DNA from 4 places in the Cellulomonas sp. P1_C4 genome. Region 3 is predicted to be linked to each of the others. Evidence: riboswitches for the same ligand, from Rfam matches in the RefSeq annotation. Region 3 holds a riboswitch; each other region holds the start of a gene.

Region 1 (3,819 bases), on a different contig from region 3:
GCGAAGTACTGGACCATGTCGTTGCGCTCGGGCTCGCCGTGCACCAGCACGTCGAAGCCGATCTTCTCCTGCAGCTCGACGACGCGGCGGATCTCCGCCTTCATCTCGTCGTCGTACTGCTCCTCGGTCAGCTCGCCCTTGCCGAACGCGGCGCGGGCGGTGCGGATCTCGGTGGTCTGCGGGAACGAGCCGATGGACGTCGTCGGCAGCGGCGGCAGGTTGAGCCGGGCAGCCTGGGCGGCCTTGCGCTCGTCGAAGGAGCCGCGGCTGAACGCGGCCTCGTCGAGCGCGGCCACACGGTCGCGGACGGCCGGGTTGACGACGCCCGGCGCCGTGCGGCGGGAGGTGGCGGCGTCGGTCGCGGCGAGCAGCTGCTCGTGGATGGCCTCGCGACCCTCGGTGAGACCTTCGGCCAGGGTGACGACCTCGACGACCTTCTCGTCGGCGAACGCGAGCCACGTCTTCAGCGTGGCGTCGAGCTTCGGCTCGTCCTCGAGCGTGTGCGGGACGTGGAACAGCGACGTCGAGGTGCCGACGGTGACCGCGGCGGCGCCGAGACCCTCGAGCTGCTCGAGGATCTGCAGCTTCGCGTCCAGGTCCGCACGCCAGATGTTGTGGCCGTCGATCACGCCGGCGACCAGCGTCTTGGTCTCCAGGCCCGGGACCTTCTCGGTCGGCGCGTGGCCGCGGACCAGGTCGATGCCGATGGCCTCGACGTCCGTGGCGGCGAGCACCGGGAACGCCGCGCCGAGGTCGCCGTAGGGCGCCGCGACGAGGATGGCCGGACGGTCGGTCAGGTCCGTCGCCAGCGCGCGGTACGCCTCGATGACGGACGCGAGCAGCTGCTCGGCGGGCACGGCGATCGAGTCGGAGACCAGGGCGGGCTCCTCGAGCTGGACCCAGGTGGCGCCGGCGGCCGCGAGGGCCTGCAGGAGCTCGGCGTAGACCGGCAGCAGGTCGGCCAGGCGGTCGATCGGCGCGAAGCCCTCGGGCGCGTCCTCGGTGGCCTTGGCCAGGGCGAGGTAGGTGACGGGGCCGACGATGACCGGGCGCGTTAGGACGCCGTCCGCGAGGGCCTCGGCGAACTCCCGCACGGGGCGGTCGCTGGCGAAGCGGAACTCGGTCTCCGGACCGATCTCGGGGACCAGGTAGTGGTAGTTGGTGTCGAACCACTTGGTCATCTCGAGCGGCAGGTCGTCGCCGCGGCCGCGGGCCACGGTCGAGTAGCCCGCCAGGTCGAGGGCGCCGTCGGCGCCGACGACGTCCGCGAAGCGGGCCGGCACGGCACCCACCACGGCGGTCGCGTCGAGCACGTGGTCGTAGAAGGAGAACGCGCTCGGGATGGCCGGCACGTCGGTGGCCAGGCCCAGCTCGGCCAGGCGCGTGCGCGTGCGCTTGCGCAGGCCGGCGGCGGTCGCCTCGACCTCCTCGGCCGTCGTGCGACCGGCCCAGAACGCCTCGAGGGCCTTCTTGAGCTCGCGGCGCGGGCCGATGCGCGGGTAACCGAGCACGGAGCTGGCGGGGAAGTTCGGAGTGCTCATTGCTTTCTCAGTCCCTCGGGGGTCGGGCGGGTGCCGTGTCCTGCGGCCATCCGGCCAGGTCGGGAGCTGTCCGAGCTCCGCCGTCGAGGTGTGCACCCTCGAGCAGGTCAAGTGCGGCATGGTGCTGGTTGAACGTGTACAGGTGGACGCCGGGTGCTCCGCCGTCCAGGACGCCGTTGACCAGGTCGACGCTCGCGCGGATCCCCCGGCGGTGGCGGTCGAGCTCGTCGTCGGCGGAGCCCAGCAGGTCCAGGAGCTTGTCCGGCACCGGGACGCCGGTCAGCTCCTGCACCCGCAGCAGGCGGGCCGGGTCCGTGGTCGGGATGATGCCCGGGATGATCGGGATGGTCACGCCGGCCTCACGGGCCTCGGCCACGATACCCAGGTAGTCGTCCGCGTCGAAGAACACCTGCGTGATCGCGAAGTCGGCGCCGGCCTGCTGCTTGGCCAAGAGCGAGGCGACGTCCTGAGCGCGCGTGCCGCCGGTGGCGTGGTTGCCGCGGGGGAACGCCGCGACCGCGACGGACAGCGGGCGCACCCTCGCCCGGACCGCTTGCGACGGGCTGTCCGCGCAGCGCTGGGCCTCGATGTCGCGCAGCAGCTCGACCAGCTCGCCGGCCGTCTGCAGACCGTCGGGGTGGGCCGCCCAGTCGCTCTGCTCGGTGGGCGGGTCACCGCGCAACGCGAGGAACGACCGCAGGCCCTCGTCGAGGAACTCCCCGACGATCTCCGTGATCTCCGCGCGCGACGTGCCGACGCAGGTCAGGTGCGCGATCGGGTTGAGCGTCGTCTCGCGCAGCAGCCGGCGGACCAGCGCGCGCGTGGTGACGCGGGTCTTGCCCGACGCGCCGTAGGTGACGGACACGAAGTCCGGGTGGACGGACTCGAGCGCCTGGATGGTCGCCCAGAGTCGGGGTGCCGCATCGGGGTTCCGCGGCGGAAAGAGCTCGAAGGAGATCGTCGGGCGGTCGTTCGCGGTCTGCGGGCGGGCCGCCGGCGCGGCGTGCAGGCCGGGCGTGCGCGGTTCCACGGCGGCCGCGCTCACGGCGCGACCGGTCCGGTCGTCGGCACCGGTGCGGTGCGGGGACACGTGGTCTGCGGGGACATTGCTCACTCCATCGTCCCTGGCGGAAGCACCCACACCCTCGGCGGGGAGGGGGGTTGCTGCGGCGTCGTCGAGCCAGGTCTCTCGGCCGCTCTGGATGGTAGGCGCGATGCTAGACCGGCGATCACATGCTGGGCAACCTTGCTCGACCTGTGAGACGTGAGTGTCCGGCGCCGTCCAACCGGCGAGGAGCGGCGCGTGCGCGGGTGGCTTGAGCCTCCTCAGTGCGGGCGGCGAGGGAACAGGTTCCCCGACTGCATGCGGCTCCGCTGCGACGGCACGTCGAACCACGACGTCGGGGATCCGGCGGGGACGGACAGCAGCCCGTCCTGCACCGCGGCGAGGGTCCGGGCGTCGGGGGCGACGTTGTCCGCGAGAGCCTCCGCCGCCGCGCGCTCGGCATCGCGCCGTGCGTCGTCGTCGGGCATCTCCGTCATAGGCCCGCACTGTAGTCCGCGTCACACCCGGTTCCGAGAGCTGCACAGCAGCGTCACCCGGCAGGAGTAGCGCTCACTCCGACGGGTGAGGCGCGCCGGCCGACGGGCACGTGGCGAGGTGGTCGTCGACGACTCCGCAGGCCTGCATGGCGGCGTACGCGGTGACGGGACCGACGAACCGGAAGCCGAGCGACTTGAGCTGCGTGGCGAGCGCGCGGGACTCGGGCGTCTGCGCCGGGACGTCGGCCCAGGTCACGGGCCGGACGTGGGCGGTCCGGTCGGGTGCGTGCGACCACAGGACCTGCTCCAGGGTGCCGCCGGCGGCGTGCAGCTCCCGCAGTGCGCGCCCGTTGGCGATGGTGGCCTCGATCTTGGCGCGGTTGCGCACGATGCCCGCGTCGCCCATGAGTCGCGCGACGTCCTCGTCGCCGAACTCCGCGACGACCTCCGGGTCGAACCCGGCGAACGCCGCGCGGAAGGCCGGCCGCTTGCGCAGCACGGTGATCCAGGCGAGGCCGGACTGGAAGCCCTCGAGCGCGAACCGCTCGAAGAGCGCGTGCTCGTCGTGGACGGGCACGCCCCACTCCTCGTCGTGGTACTGCTCGTAGAGCGGGTTGCCGTCGCCGAAGCAGCGGCCGGTGCGCGGGACGTCTTGCGAGGTCATGCGTCGAGTCTGCCCGGGACCGCCGACACCGACGCCGGCCCTCTGTGCGTGTCGGGGGCTGTGGGCGGCTCA
Region 2 (3,819 bases), on a different contig from region 3:
CGCGAGCGTGACGTAGAACGCGGTCGAGGCGCCGGTGTGCCCGCTCGGGTACGCGGACGTGGGCGGGGAGTCGTCGAGGTGCTCGACGTCGGGGCGCTCGCGGCCCACCACGAGGGCCGCGGTCATGAAGACGGCGGCCTGCACGGCGATCGCCTGCGCGGGCACGATCGCGAGCCACCACTGCTTGGTGCGCCACCAGAACAGCCCGACGAACAGCAGGCAGGCGCCGATGATGAACTCGGTGGTGCCGATCGCCGACAGGGCGGCCGTGACCGAGTTCAGGGCGGGCGTCCGGATGGAGACGAACCAGCGGTTGACCGCGGCCTCGCCTGGCAGCCCACCCAACGGGCCCGTGATGAGGAACCCGACGCCGACGACGACCACCCACAGCCCGACGGCGGGCACGAGCACCCGGACCGCGAAGTCCCTCCAGGCCTCCTTGCGCGTGGGCGCCGTCGTGTCGAGCTCATAGCGGTGCAGGAAGGTGTGCATCATTCCTCCGTTTCGGGAGCAGTCGCGGACCAGCCGCTGTAGCCCAGGTAGGACGCGCCCACGAGGGCGGTGCCGAGCGCGAACCCCGCGACGACGTCGGAGGGGTAGTGCACGCCGAGCAGCACGCGGTCGAGCCCGGTGAGCAGGGTGACGGCGGCCGCGACGACCGGGACGATGATCCGTCCGCGGCGCCCGAGCAGCGGCCAGAGCAGCAGGGTCAGGGTCAGCGCCACCGCGGCCGTGTTCGTCGCGTGGCCCGACGGGAAGCTGGAGCCGGGCGCGTGCTCGAGGGCGTCCTGCACCACCGGTCGCGTCCGTTGCACCAGGCCCTTCGCGCCGAGCTGCACCGCCCACGCGGCCATGATCGTGAGGAACGCCCACAGCGCCCGGGTGGTCAGGCCGTGGCGCCGCCACACCCAGAGGCAGACCAGGGTCGCCGCGAGATTCACCCACTTCGCCTGGAAGAGCCCTTGCCACACGACCAGCGCGTGCTGGAGCTCCGGGTGCGCGCGCGTGAACGACGTGGCGCCCTCGATGGCCTGCCGGTCGAGGCGCAGGACGTCCTCCACCTGGGCGCGCACCACGTAGGCGAGCACGGCGACGGGCACCGTGAACGCGATCGCGAACGCCCCGGCACGCAGCAGCGCGCGGCGACGGAGCGGCAGGGGACGCATTCCCGGAGGTTAGGTGCGTCGGAGCCCCGGCGCGCGCCGAGAGCCTCAGCCGACGATGGTGACGACCGTCCCGGCGGGTGCCTGCCACAGCAGGTCGAGCACGTCGTCCGCCACCCGGACACAGCCGTTGGAGACCGCCCCCGTGCCGCGCAGCGTGGTCGTGTGGATCGCGGTCGCCGAGGTGCCCGTCACCTTGTCGTAGTCGTCCATCGTCTCGCTCTGCGTCGAGAGCAGCAGGACGCGCGGAGTGGTCGTGCCCGGCTCCAGCCATCGGGTGCCGACGAGGAACCCGGGCACGTGCGGGGTCGGCTTGTCCGGGCTGCCGGTCGCCTTGACCGGGAAGACCCGCGTGGACGCGCCGTCGTCGACCGTGATCGTCTGCGCGGCCGTGTCCACCTGGACGGTCCAGCCGGTCCCGGCGGCCTCGGTGTCGGCGGCGTCGATCCACGCACTGCGGTCGTTCACCTGCGCGGCGTCCTGGCTGGGAAGCGCGCCGCGGGTGGCGAGCATGACGCGCAGCCACCGGCCGCGCTGGTCGATCACCGGCAGCGTGGTGCGGACCTGGAGGGTCAGCGCGGGCACGACGCCGACGGCGGCGCCCGCGGGTGCCACCCGTGCGGCGGTGTCGCGCACGACGACGACGGTCTGCCAGCGGCCCAGCGACGGGTCGTCGTTGGCGCGCTGCGGGAGCCCGTCCGTGCCGGGCAGGCCGGCGACGACGTGCAGGGGGTCGGTGACCGGCAGCGCGGCGAGGTCGGCCGGCGGCGGCGCGGGGACCGCGGGAGCGGCGGCCTTGGCCACGGCGACCGGAGCGGCGACCACCACGGGTGCCGGTGGCGGCACGTCTGTCGGGCCCGAGCACGCCCCGGTCAGCACGAGAACCGCGGTCGCGACGAGGGCGGCGACCTTCGTGCGTGCCACGCCCCACCTCCGCCCGGGGACAGCCGACGACGTCCCGAGAAGTCATCGTGCGCCTGCCGCGCACGATCCGGCAAAGCGACCGACTGTCGGACATTCCATCTCACGATGTGGTCCGATGTTTGACGCCCCCGCGGTCCCTGTCTAAATTCCCTACCAATAAGGTCAAGATTTCCAGTGCGAAGCCCCGGCTAGCTGGATGGCAACCCTCCGCATGGTGGGGTGCCCCGGGTGAGGACCTGGTCACGGCGGGATCTGTCCCGCCGTCGACAACATGCGAGCCCCGGCAACCGCCGGGACGAAGGGACGGACCATGGACGCGACCGGGGCCACCACCCGTTCGATGCTGACGCGTTCCTGTCCGGCCCTCTGTCGCCGCTGACGCGCTGACCCACCCTCCGCACGCCCCGCGACCGGGGCGTGCGACGCGTACCCCCGAAGCGCCGCTGCGCTCGGCGAGGAGCGCGCGCCCTCTTCCCGCCTGAACGAACGGACCCCCCGTGCCTGCCTCGACCCGCCACGCCCACCTCGGCATCGACCTCAGCGACACCGGCGCCCACGCCGCCGCCTGGCGCGACCACGGCTCCCAGGGCCAGCGGCTGTTCGACGCCGCCCGCCTGCTCGAGCTGGTCGCCGTCGCCCAGCGCGGCGCCCTCGACTTCGTGGTCTTCGACGACGGTTTCGCGCTGCACCCGAGCCGGAACACGGCCCTGCAGGGCCGGCTCGACGCCGCCCTCGTCGCCGCCCGACTCGCCCKGCGCACCTCCGGGATCGGCCTCGTCTCGACCGTCGGCACCACGCACACCGCGCCGGCGCACGTCGCCAAGGCCATCGCAACCATCGACCACGCGAGCCACGGACGCGCCGGCTGGCAGGTCGGCTGGGACACCCGGATCGACGACGTGCCGACGGCCGGCCCGCGCTCGACGTCGGTCGAGCTGTCGGCAGTGGGGAGCGCGGCGGAGGCTGTCGGGGTCGTCGAGCGCCACTGGGACCGGTGGGACGAGAGCGCYCCCGTGCGGCCCCGGTTCGTCGCCCACGACGGCGTGCACTTCGCGTCGAAGCCGTCCACCGCCGCCGGGCGCCCCCCGCAGGGCCGGCCGCCGGTCGTCGTGCGTGCCGACTCGACCGCCGCCCTCGACCTGGCGGGTCGGCACGCCGACGTCGTGCGCGTCCGGGCCACGGGTCCGGACGACGCCGCGCMGGCCCGGCTCCGCGTGCTGGCCGCGGTCGCCGCGGCGGGTCGCGACCGCCGCGACGTGCGCGTCCTGGTCGACGTGCACCTCGTCGTCGGCCCGGACCGGGCGAGCGCGGTGGCCCGGCACGAGATGCTCGCCGAGCTCGAGGGCGTCGACACCGGGACCCTGTCGTTCGTCGGCACCACCGCGGGCTTTGCCGAGCTCGTCTCCACCTGGGTGGACGACGAGATCGCCGACGGGTTCGTCGTGCGGCCCTCGTCGGTGCACACCGACCTGCCCGCCCTCGTCGACGGCGTCGTGCCGCTGCTGCGCGCCGCCGACCGGTTCCGCGCCGGCTACCCCGGCACCTCGCTGCGCGACACCCTCGGGCTCCCGCTCGCCGCCGCCAGCTACGCCGCGACGGCCTGACATGACGACGACCACGACGAGCGCACAGCTCACCGTCGCCTCGTTCGGCCTGCTGGATGAGGCCGTGCGACCGATGCTCGACGAGCTCGCGCACGAGTACTCGTCGCGCTACGGCGACCGCTTCGGCG
Region 3 (3,819 bases):
CGAAGCTCATGCCCACGGTGACGGCGACGTAGGCGAAGTCGGTGTACCGCGGCGCCTCCTGCATGTGGAAGTCGATGCCGCCGGCACCGTCGCTCAGGTACATCCGCGCGTACCGCAGCGCGAACACGGTGTGGATGGCGGCCCACGACGTCAGCACGCTGGCCAGCACCGCGATCGTCGGCAACAGCTGGCCGATCTCCTTCTCGACGAGCACGATCCCGACGCCCGCGAGCGTCACCACGGCGGCGGCGAGGACGACCGCGTGGGCGCCGAACCGCGTCGGCTCCTCCCGCGTGGCGTGCGACGCGGTGTCGTCGGGGCCCATCGACGAGATCGCCGCCCACGTCCACACGACGAAGACCGCGGCCACGGTCGCCCAGCCCGCCAGGATCGCGGCGACCGCCGACGACCAGCCGATGATGCCGGCGACGACGACCCCGGCCAGCACGCCGACCAGCAGGCGCACCAGTGACGACGAGTTGCTCACGCCGTCAGTGTTCCGCGCCGGACCGACGGGATCGGGGAGGCGTCAGCCGGCGAGTGTGTCGAGCGCCTGCGCGAGGTCGTCGATCAGGTCCGCCGGGTCCTCGAGGCCCACCGAGAGCCGGACGGTCGTCTCGGCGATGCCGACGGCCGCGCGTCCCTCAGGACCCAGCTTGCGGTGCGTGGTCGTCGCGGGGTGCGTGACCATCGACTTGGCGTCGCCGAGGTTGTTCGAGATGTCGACGATCCGCAGCGCGTCGAGCACGCCGAACGTGACCTTCTTGGCGACGTCGGGCTGCGCGCCCTCCGGCACCGCGAGGTTGAACGTCACGACGGTGCCCCCGCCGGACTGCTGCGCGAGCGCGAGCTCGTGCTGCGGGTGCGAGGGCAGGTACGGGTAGCGGACCAGCGAGACGCCGGGCTGCTGCTCGAGCCACGTGGCCACCTGCAGCGCCGACGCCGTCTGGTGCCGCACACGCAGCGACAGCGTCTCCAGGCCCTTGAGCAGCACCCACGCGTTGAACGCCGACAGCGACGGGCCGGTGTTGCGGATCAGGGTCTGCACGGGACCGTGCACGTACTCGTCGGTGCCCAGGATCGCGCCGCCGAGCACGCGGCCCTGCCCGTCGATGTGCTTGGTCGCGGAGTACACGATGACGTCCGCGCCGAGCTCGAGCGGGCGGGAGAGCACGGGCGTGGCGAAGACGTTGTCGACGATCACGGTCGCGCCCGCGGCGTGCGCGAGCCGGCTGACCGCGCCGATGTCGACCAGGTCCTGCATCGGGTTGGACGGCGTCTCGAAGAACACCACGTCCGCCGGCGTCGACAGCGCCTCCTCCCACTGCGACAGCTCGTGGCCGTCGACGTAGTCGGTGCGCACCCCCCACTTGGCCAGGATCTCCTCGAAGATCACGACGGTGGACCCGAAGAGCGCCCGCGCGGACACGATGCGCGACCCCGACTGCACGATCGCGGCGAGGGACGTGAAGACGGCGGACATGCCGGACGCGGTGGCGTACGCGGCCTCGGCGCCCTCGAGCAGGCGCAGGCGCTCCTCGAACGTGGACACCGTGGGGTTGCCGTAGCGCGAGTAGAGGAAGCGGTCGGCCTCGCCGGCGAACGCGGCCTCGGCCTCGGCGGCCGCGTCGTAGACGTAGCCCTGCGTGAGGAACAGCGCCTCGGAGGTCTCCTGGAACTGCGAGCGGACCAGCCCGCCGCGCACGGCGAGGGTGTCGGGGCGCAGGTCGGTGCGCGGGGTGCGGCGGTCGTCCCAGTCGCCGGGACCGGGGACGCGGCGGGGGCTCATGCCTGGCGCCAGGGCAGACCGGCGGCACGCCAGCCGGAGTGGCCGCGGTGGCCGTCCGCGCCGACGTCGCCCTCGAAGCCCTCGAGCACGTTGTAGGCCGGACCCAGTCCCGCCGACGTCGCGGCCTGCGCGGCGGCGATCGAGCGCACGCCCGAGCGGCACAGGAAGACGACGGGCCGCCCGGCCGTGACGCCGGCGTCGGCCAGCTGCTTGAGGAACTGCGGGTTGGGCCGTCCCGACGGGTACGACACCCACTCGACCAGCGCGGAGCGACCGTCGATCTGGGCGGGGTCGGGGATGCCGACGTAGCGCCACTCGGCGTCGGTCCGCACGTCGACGAGCACGGCGGTCTCGTCGGTCGTGAGGAGGTCCCAGGCCTGCTGGGGGGTCAGGTCGCCGGCGTAGCTCATGCAGATCCTCGTCTCATCGGTCCTGGCGGTAGCACCCTCGGCCGAGCACGTGGTGCCCGCGGGTTGCTGCGGCGTCGTCGAGCCAGATCTCTCAGCCGCTCTGGATGGTGCCGGTGATGCTACGCGCGGCGGCACCATCGCTCCAAGTAGTGGACAAGGTGTCCCGGCAGGCGAGACGAACCGCGCGGTGCGTTGACAGGCGCTACGGGCTGCCGCGACCCTCGTTGCAGGTCATGAGCGCCAGCGTCAAGCCCCGGCTCGCTGGCCGGCAACCCTCCTCCGCGGTGGGGTGCCCCGGGTGACGACCTGGCCGTGTCCCGTCCGGGACCCGGCAAGCGCGGGGTTCCACCTGTCGTAGGTGTTCCCCCGGAACGTGTCGGAGGACTTCCATGACCATCATCGCCGAGCGCGCCTCGTGTGCCTCCGTCGACGAGGTGAGCGCGCTGCTCCCGGTCGTCGGCGGCACCACCACCGTCCCGCTGGTGGACGGCACCCAGCGCGTCTACGCCAACCTCGACTACGCCGCCAGCGCCCCCGCCCTCGAGGCTGTGGCGGCGCGCGTGACTGAGGTGCTGCCGCTGTACGCCTCTGTGCACCGTGGTGCCGGCTACCTGTCGCAGGTGTCCACCGCGCTCTACGAGTCCGCGCGCCAGACCATCGCGCGGTTCGTCGACGCGCGTCCCGACGACGTCGCGATCATCACCCGCAACACCACGGACTCGCTCAACCTCCTGGCGGGAGTCGTGCCGGAGGGCGGTCGCGTCCTCGTGCTGGACGTCGAGCACCACGCCAACCTGCTGCCCTGGGTGCAGTCGTCGGAGCGCCACGGCAACCGCACGACGATCCTGCCCATCAAGCACACCGTGGCCGCGACGCTCGACGCCCTGCGCACCGAGCTCGCCCGCCAGCCGTACGCGCTGGTCACGATCACGGGCGCGTCCAACGTGACGGGGGAGGCGCTGCCGATCGACGAGGTCGTGGCGCTCGCCCACGCCGAGGGCGCCCGGGTGGCCGTCGACGGTGCCCAGCTGGTGCCGCACCGCGGGTTCTCGTTGGCGGCGACCGACGCCGACTACGTGGCGTTCTCGGGCCACAAGACGTACGCGCCGTTCGGTGCGGGTGCCCTGGTCGGGCGCCGCGACTGGCTCGACACGGGCACTCCGTACCTCGCAGGGGGAGGTGCGGTGCGCGACGTGCGGGCCGATCGGACGGTCTGGCAGCCGGCGCCCGCGCGCCACGAGGCGGGTTCGCCCAACGTGCTCGGCGCGATCGCCCTGGCCGAGGCGTGCGACCAGCTGGCGGCCCTCCCCGCCGGCGCCCTCGCCGCGCACGAGGAGGCCCTCCGGGCGCGCCTCGTCGAGGGGCTCTCGGGCATCGACGGCGTCGAGATCGCGCGCATCTGGCCCGACTCCGCCGCGCCCGTCGGCGTCCTCACGTTCACCGTGCCGGACCACGACCCGGGCCTGGTCGCCGCGTACCTCGCCGCCGAGCACGGCATCGGCGTGCGCGACGGCCGGTTCTGCGCCCACCCGCTCCTTGCGCACCTCGGCGCGTCGGGCGGGGCCATCCGGGCCTCGGTGGGCGTCGGCACGACGAGCGAGGCGGTCGACCGTCTGGTCG
Region 4 (3,819 bases), on a different contig from region 3:
ATCACGGTGAGCGCCGGCAGGGAGGCGTTGCGCAGGGCGTGCCGGAAGTGTACGCGGGTGGCTCCGGCGCCCTTGGCGCGCGCGGTGTCGACGTACGGCTGGCCGAGGCTGTGCCGCAGGGACCGCGAGAGCATCTGCGCGATGAGCGCGGCCGTCGGCACCGCAAGCGTCACCGCGGGGAGCACGATCGAGGCGAAGCCCTTGTTGCCGACCGCGGGGAAGATCGGGTTCGCGAACGAGAACCACTGCACGAGCATCAGGCCGAACCAGAACGACGGGATGGCCACGCCGAGCGGGGGCAGCCCGAGCAGGGCGTTCGACAGTCCGCGGCTGCGCACCAGCGTCGCCACGATCGCCAGACCGCCGCCGAGGAGGAGGGCGAGCACGAAGGCGGCGACGGCGATGGCCGCCGTGGGCGGGATGGCCTCGGCGATCAGGCCGGTCACCGGGCGGTGCAGGACCACCGACGTGCCGAGGTCGCCGCGCAGGACGGCGCCGAGCCGCGTCACGTACTGGACCGGCAGGGGCTGGTCGAGCCCGTACTGCGCCCGGAGCGCGTCCAGCTGCTCGGGGGACACGTCGGACGACTCGCTGCCGTACATCAGCGAGACCGGGTCGCCCGGCAGCGCGTAGAGCACGACGAACGAGACCGTGTAGGCGGCCCACAGCACCAGGAGCGCCTGCGCGAGGCGGGCTCCGATGTAGCGGTTCATGTCCCGGCCCGGGGGATGGCGCGCATTGATCGTCCTCGTCCTGCCGGAGTGGTCCGGCGCATCTGTGCTTGCACGGCGGGTGCCGTGCCGGGTAGTCACCTGGAGCACCCCGTCACGCGAAGGGTTGCTGCCCGACCAGCCAGGGCTTGTCGTCGGGGCTCGAGACCGCGGCGAAAGTAGGCACGCCGTGTGGCCCCGTCAACGATCTCGCGCGCCTTCTCACCAGGTGGACACGCCGTCTCAATCCCGTCACGTCGAGACGCGTTCGCCCGTCCGGCCCCGCGTCGTCTCATGGGCCGCCACCGGTTTCCGTGTACCGGGATGTGAGAAGGCTGTCCCGATCGTTGACATCGCCCGACGCGCAGTCGACCCTCCTGCGCAGGTCAGGAGCTCCGCCGTCTGGCTCGGCAGGCGGAGCAGCAACCCTCGGTGACGTGGGGTGCTCCCGAGCAAGACCCGGCCCGCCGGATCACGGCGGGCAAACGTCCGACACCCCGGAGCACCGTCTTGTCCGTCGATCTCCTCCCGTCCTCCGTCGCCGCGCGCTACGGCGGTGCCGCACCCGCCGAGGTCGCGACCTKGGACGTCATCGAGCTCCAGCTCGCCCACCGGTCCGTGCGCCGCTACCTGCCCGACCAGGTCACCGACGCCGAGCTCGCCGCCGTCGTGGCCGCCGCGCAGTCCGCCGCCACCAGCTCGAACCTGCAGCTGTGGAGCGTCGTGGCGGTCCGCGACGACGCGCGCCGGGCCGTCCTGGCGGCGCTCGCGGGCGATCAGGCCCACATCACCCAGGCCCCGCTGCTGCTCGTCTGGCTGGTCGACCTCGGACGCGCGCACGCCATCGCGGCCGCGCACGAGGCCCCGACCGACGGCGCGGCCTACCTCGAGACCGCGGTCGTCGGATTCGTCGACGCCGCCKTGGCCGCGCAGAACGCCGTGCTCGCCGCCGAGTCGCTCGGCCTCGGCACCGTGTACATCGGCGCGCTCCGCAACCGTCCCGCGCAGGTCGCGGAGGTGCTGCACCTGCCGCAGCACGTGTTCGCCGCGTTCGGCCTGGTGGTCGGGCGGCCGGACCTCACGGAGAACGCCCGCATCAAGCCCCGCCTGCCCCAGTCCGCGGTGCTGCACCACGAGACGTACGACGACGCCGAGCACGCCGACGCCGTCGCCGCCTACGAGGGCCGCATCGGCGACTTCTACGCCGAGGAGGGGCTGTCCCACTCGTGGGTCGAGCGGGTGCTCGCCCGGCTCTCCGGGCCCGCCGCGCTCAACGGCCGCGACCAGCTGCGGTCGGCCCTCCAGGCGCAGGGGTTCCCGCTGCGATGACGACGACCACAGCCACCGGGGACGTCACGCTGACCGTCGTGCCGTGGACGCACCCCCATGCAGGTCGCCTGCGCGACCAGATGGACGTCGAGCTGGCTCCGCGCTACGAGGACCTCCGCGAGCACCGCGGCCCGCGAGTGCCCGTCGACCCGGCGTCGATCCTGGTGACCTACGTGGCCTACGACGGGGACCGTCCCGTCGGGACCGCCTCGCTGCGGCGCGCCGGTGGCCAGCACGAGGTGAAGCGGGTCTTCGTCGCGGCCACCCACCGCCGGCGAGGCCTCGCCGCCCGGCTCCTCGAGGCCGTCGGGGGCTGGGCGACCGACGCGGGTGTGCGCACGATCGTCCTCCAGACGGGCGTGAGGCAGCCGGACGCGGTCGCGCTGTACGTGCGCGAGGGCTGGCACGCGATCGAGCCCTTCGGCGACTACGTGGGTGACCGGCTGAGCCTCTGCTTCGCCAAGGACCTGTCATGAGCCGCACCCTCGGACCGCTGTCCGTCTCCCCGGTCGGCCTCGGCGGCATGTCGCTGACCGGCGCGTACGGCACCGCGGACCGCGACGAGTCCGTCGCCACCGTGCAACGAGCACTCGACCTGGGCGTCACGTTCTTCGACACGGCGGACGTGTACGCCGACGGCGAGAACGAGCGCCTGCTCGGCCCGCTCCTCGCGCCGCACCGGGACCGGGTGGTGCTGGCGACCAAGGTCGGGCTCGGCGTGCCGGGCCGCGAGGTCGACGGGCGGCCCGAGCACGTGCGCCGCGCGATCGACGCCAGCCTCGCGCGCCTCGGCTGGGACCACGTCGACCTGTACTACCTGCACCGGGTGGACCCGCAGGTGCCCATCGAGGAGACGGTCGGGGCGCTCGCGGACGTGGTGCGCGCGGGCAAGGCACGCCACATCGGGCTCTCGGAGGCGTCGGCCCGCACGATCCGCCGCGCGCACGCCGTGCACCCGATCGCGGCGGTGCAGAGCGAGTACTCCCTGTTCCACCGAGGGGTCGAGGACGAGGTGCTGCCGACGCTGCGCGAGCTCGGCATCGGCTTCGTGCCCTTCTCGCCGCTCGGCCGCGGGATCCTGACCGGCGCGGTCACGTCGACCGCGTTCGACCCGGGCGACACCCGTGCGCGCCACGAGCGGTACCAGGGCGAGGCCTTCGCCGCGAACGTCCGGCTCGTGGCGCGCCTGCGCTCGCTCGCCGACGAGCGGGGCGTGCCGGCCGCCCGCCTCGCGCTGGCCTGGGTGCTCGCCCAGGGCGACGACGTGGTCCCGATCCCCGGCACCCGGCACGCCGCCCACCTGGCCTCCAACGTGGCCGCGGCCGACCTCGAGCTCGGCGAGTCCGACCTGGCGACGATCACCGCCGCCGTGCCGGCGAGCGCGGTGCTGGGCGTCCGCCACCCGCAGCCCCACCTGCTCGACGGCTGACCAGCCCCCACCAGAAGGAGACCCCCATGACCGACACCGCTTCCCGCCCCGGCGCGCCCGCGGAGCACCTGAGCCTCGAGGAGGCCGCGGCGCTCGCGCCCGTCGTCAGCCCGACGGAGGCCGCCGCGCGCGTCGCCGCCGGCGCCTTCCTGGTCGACGTGCGCAGCGAGGCCGGCCGGTCCCGTACCGGTGCCATCCCGGGCGCCACGGTCGGCGACCGCTACGCGATCGACGAGGAGTTCGACCTCACGGCGGCCACCCGCCACGCGCCGGTGCTGTCCCTGGACACGCCGATCGTCGTCGTGTGCGGCTCGGTGCGTGGTTCCGGACCGGTCGCCGCGGAGCTGCGGG

Evidence for each region. A riboswitch is a leader RNA that binds a small molecule or an ion and turns the genes downstream of it on or off. The one in region 3 is predicted to bind S-adenosylmethionine.
Region 1: linked by a shared signal. The riboswitch ahead of AC1DYZ_RS08485 (methylenetetrahydrofolate reductase) and the one ahead of AC1DYZ_RS00775 (rhodanese-like domain-containing protein) in region 3 are both predicted to bind S-adenosylmethionine.
Region 2: linked by a shared signal. The riboswitch ahead of AC1DYZ_RS16550 (LLM class flavin-dependent oxidoreductase) and the one ahead of AC1DYZ_RS00775 (rhodanese-like domain-containing protein) in region 3 are both predicted to bind S-adenosylmethionine.
Region 4: linked by a shared signal. The riboswitch ahead of AC1DYZ_RS19500 (nitroreductase family protein) and the one ahead of AC1DYZ_RS00775 (rhodanese-like domain-containing protein) in region 3 are both predicted to bind S-adenosylmethionine.

The regions. Positions count from the first base shown of each region.
Region 1 is NZ_JBFUAI010000008.1:157,512-161,330, forward strand. It holds gene metE (5-methyltetrahydropteroyltriglutamate--homocysteine S-methyltransferase) at 1-1,541, opposite strand, end outside; gene AC1DYZ_RS08485 (methylenetetrahydrofolate reductase) at 1,549-2,586, opposite strand; SAM riboswitch class I at 2,654-2,750, opposite strand; gene AC1DYZ_RS08490 (hypothetical protein) at 2,868-3,083, opposite strand; gene AC1DYZ_RS08495 (DNA-3-methyladenine glycosylase I) at 3,157-3,747, opposite strand; gene AC1DYZ_RS08500 (TetR/AcrR family transcriptional regulator) at 3,817-3,819, opposite strand, start outside.
Region 2 is NZ_JBFUAI010000021.1:26,285-30,103, forward strand. It holds gene AC1DYZ_RS16535 (phosphatase PAP2 family protein) at 1-492, opposite strand, end outside; gene AC1DYZ_RS16540 (phosphatase PAP2 family protein) at 492-1,166, opposite strand; gene AC1DYZ_RS16545 (L,D-transpeptidase family protein) at 1,212-2,087, opposite strand; SAM riboswitch class IV at 2,248-2,366, shown strand; gene AC1DYZ_RS16550 (LLM class flavin-dependent oxidoreductase) at 2,585-3,691, shown strand; gene AC1DYZ_RS16555 (GNAT family N-acetyltransferase) at 3,693-3,819, shown strand, end outside.
Region 3 is NZ_JBFUAI010000001.1:168,766-172,584, forward strand. It holds gene AC1DYZ_RS00765 (DUF1345 domain-containing protein) at 1-487, opposite strand, end outside; gene AC1DYZ_RS00770 (O-succinylhomoserine sulfhydrylase) at 530-1,789, opposite strand; gene AC1DYZ_RS00775 (rhodanese-like domain-containing protein) at 1,786-2,199, opposite strand; SAM riboswitch class I at 2,210-2,310, opposite strand; SAM riboswitch class IV at 2,429-2,543, shown strand; gene AC1DYZ_RS00780 (aminotransferase class V-fold PLP-dependent enzyme) at 2,589-3,819, shown strand, end outside.
Region 4 is NZ_JBFUAI010000034.1:11,271-15,089, forward strand. It holds gene AC1DYZ_RS19495 (ABC transporter permease) at 1-713, opposite strand, end outside; SAM riboswitch class IV at 773-880, opposite strand; SAM riboswitch class IV at 1,095-1,204, shown strand; gene AC1DYZ_RS19500 (nitroreductase family protein) at 1,221-2,039, shown strand; gene AC1DYZ_RS19505 (GNAT family N-acetyltransferase) at 2,036-2,515, shown strand; gene AC1DYZ_RS19510 (aldo/keto reductase) at 2,512-3,468, shown strand; gene AC1DYZ_RS19515 (rhodanese-like domain-containing protein) at 3,495-3,819, shown strand, end outside.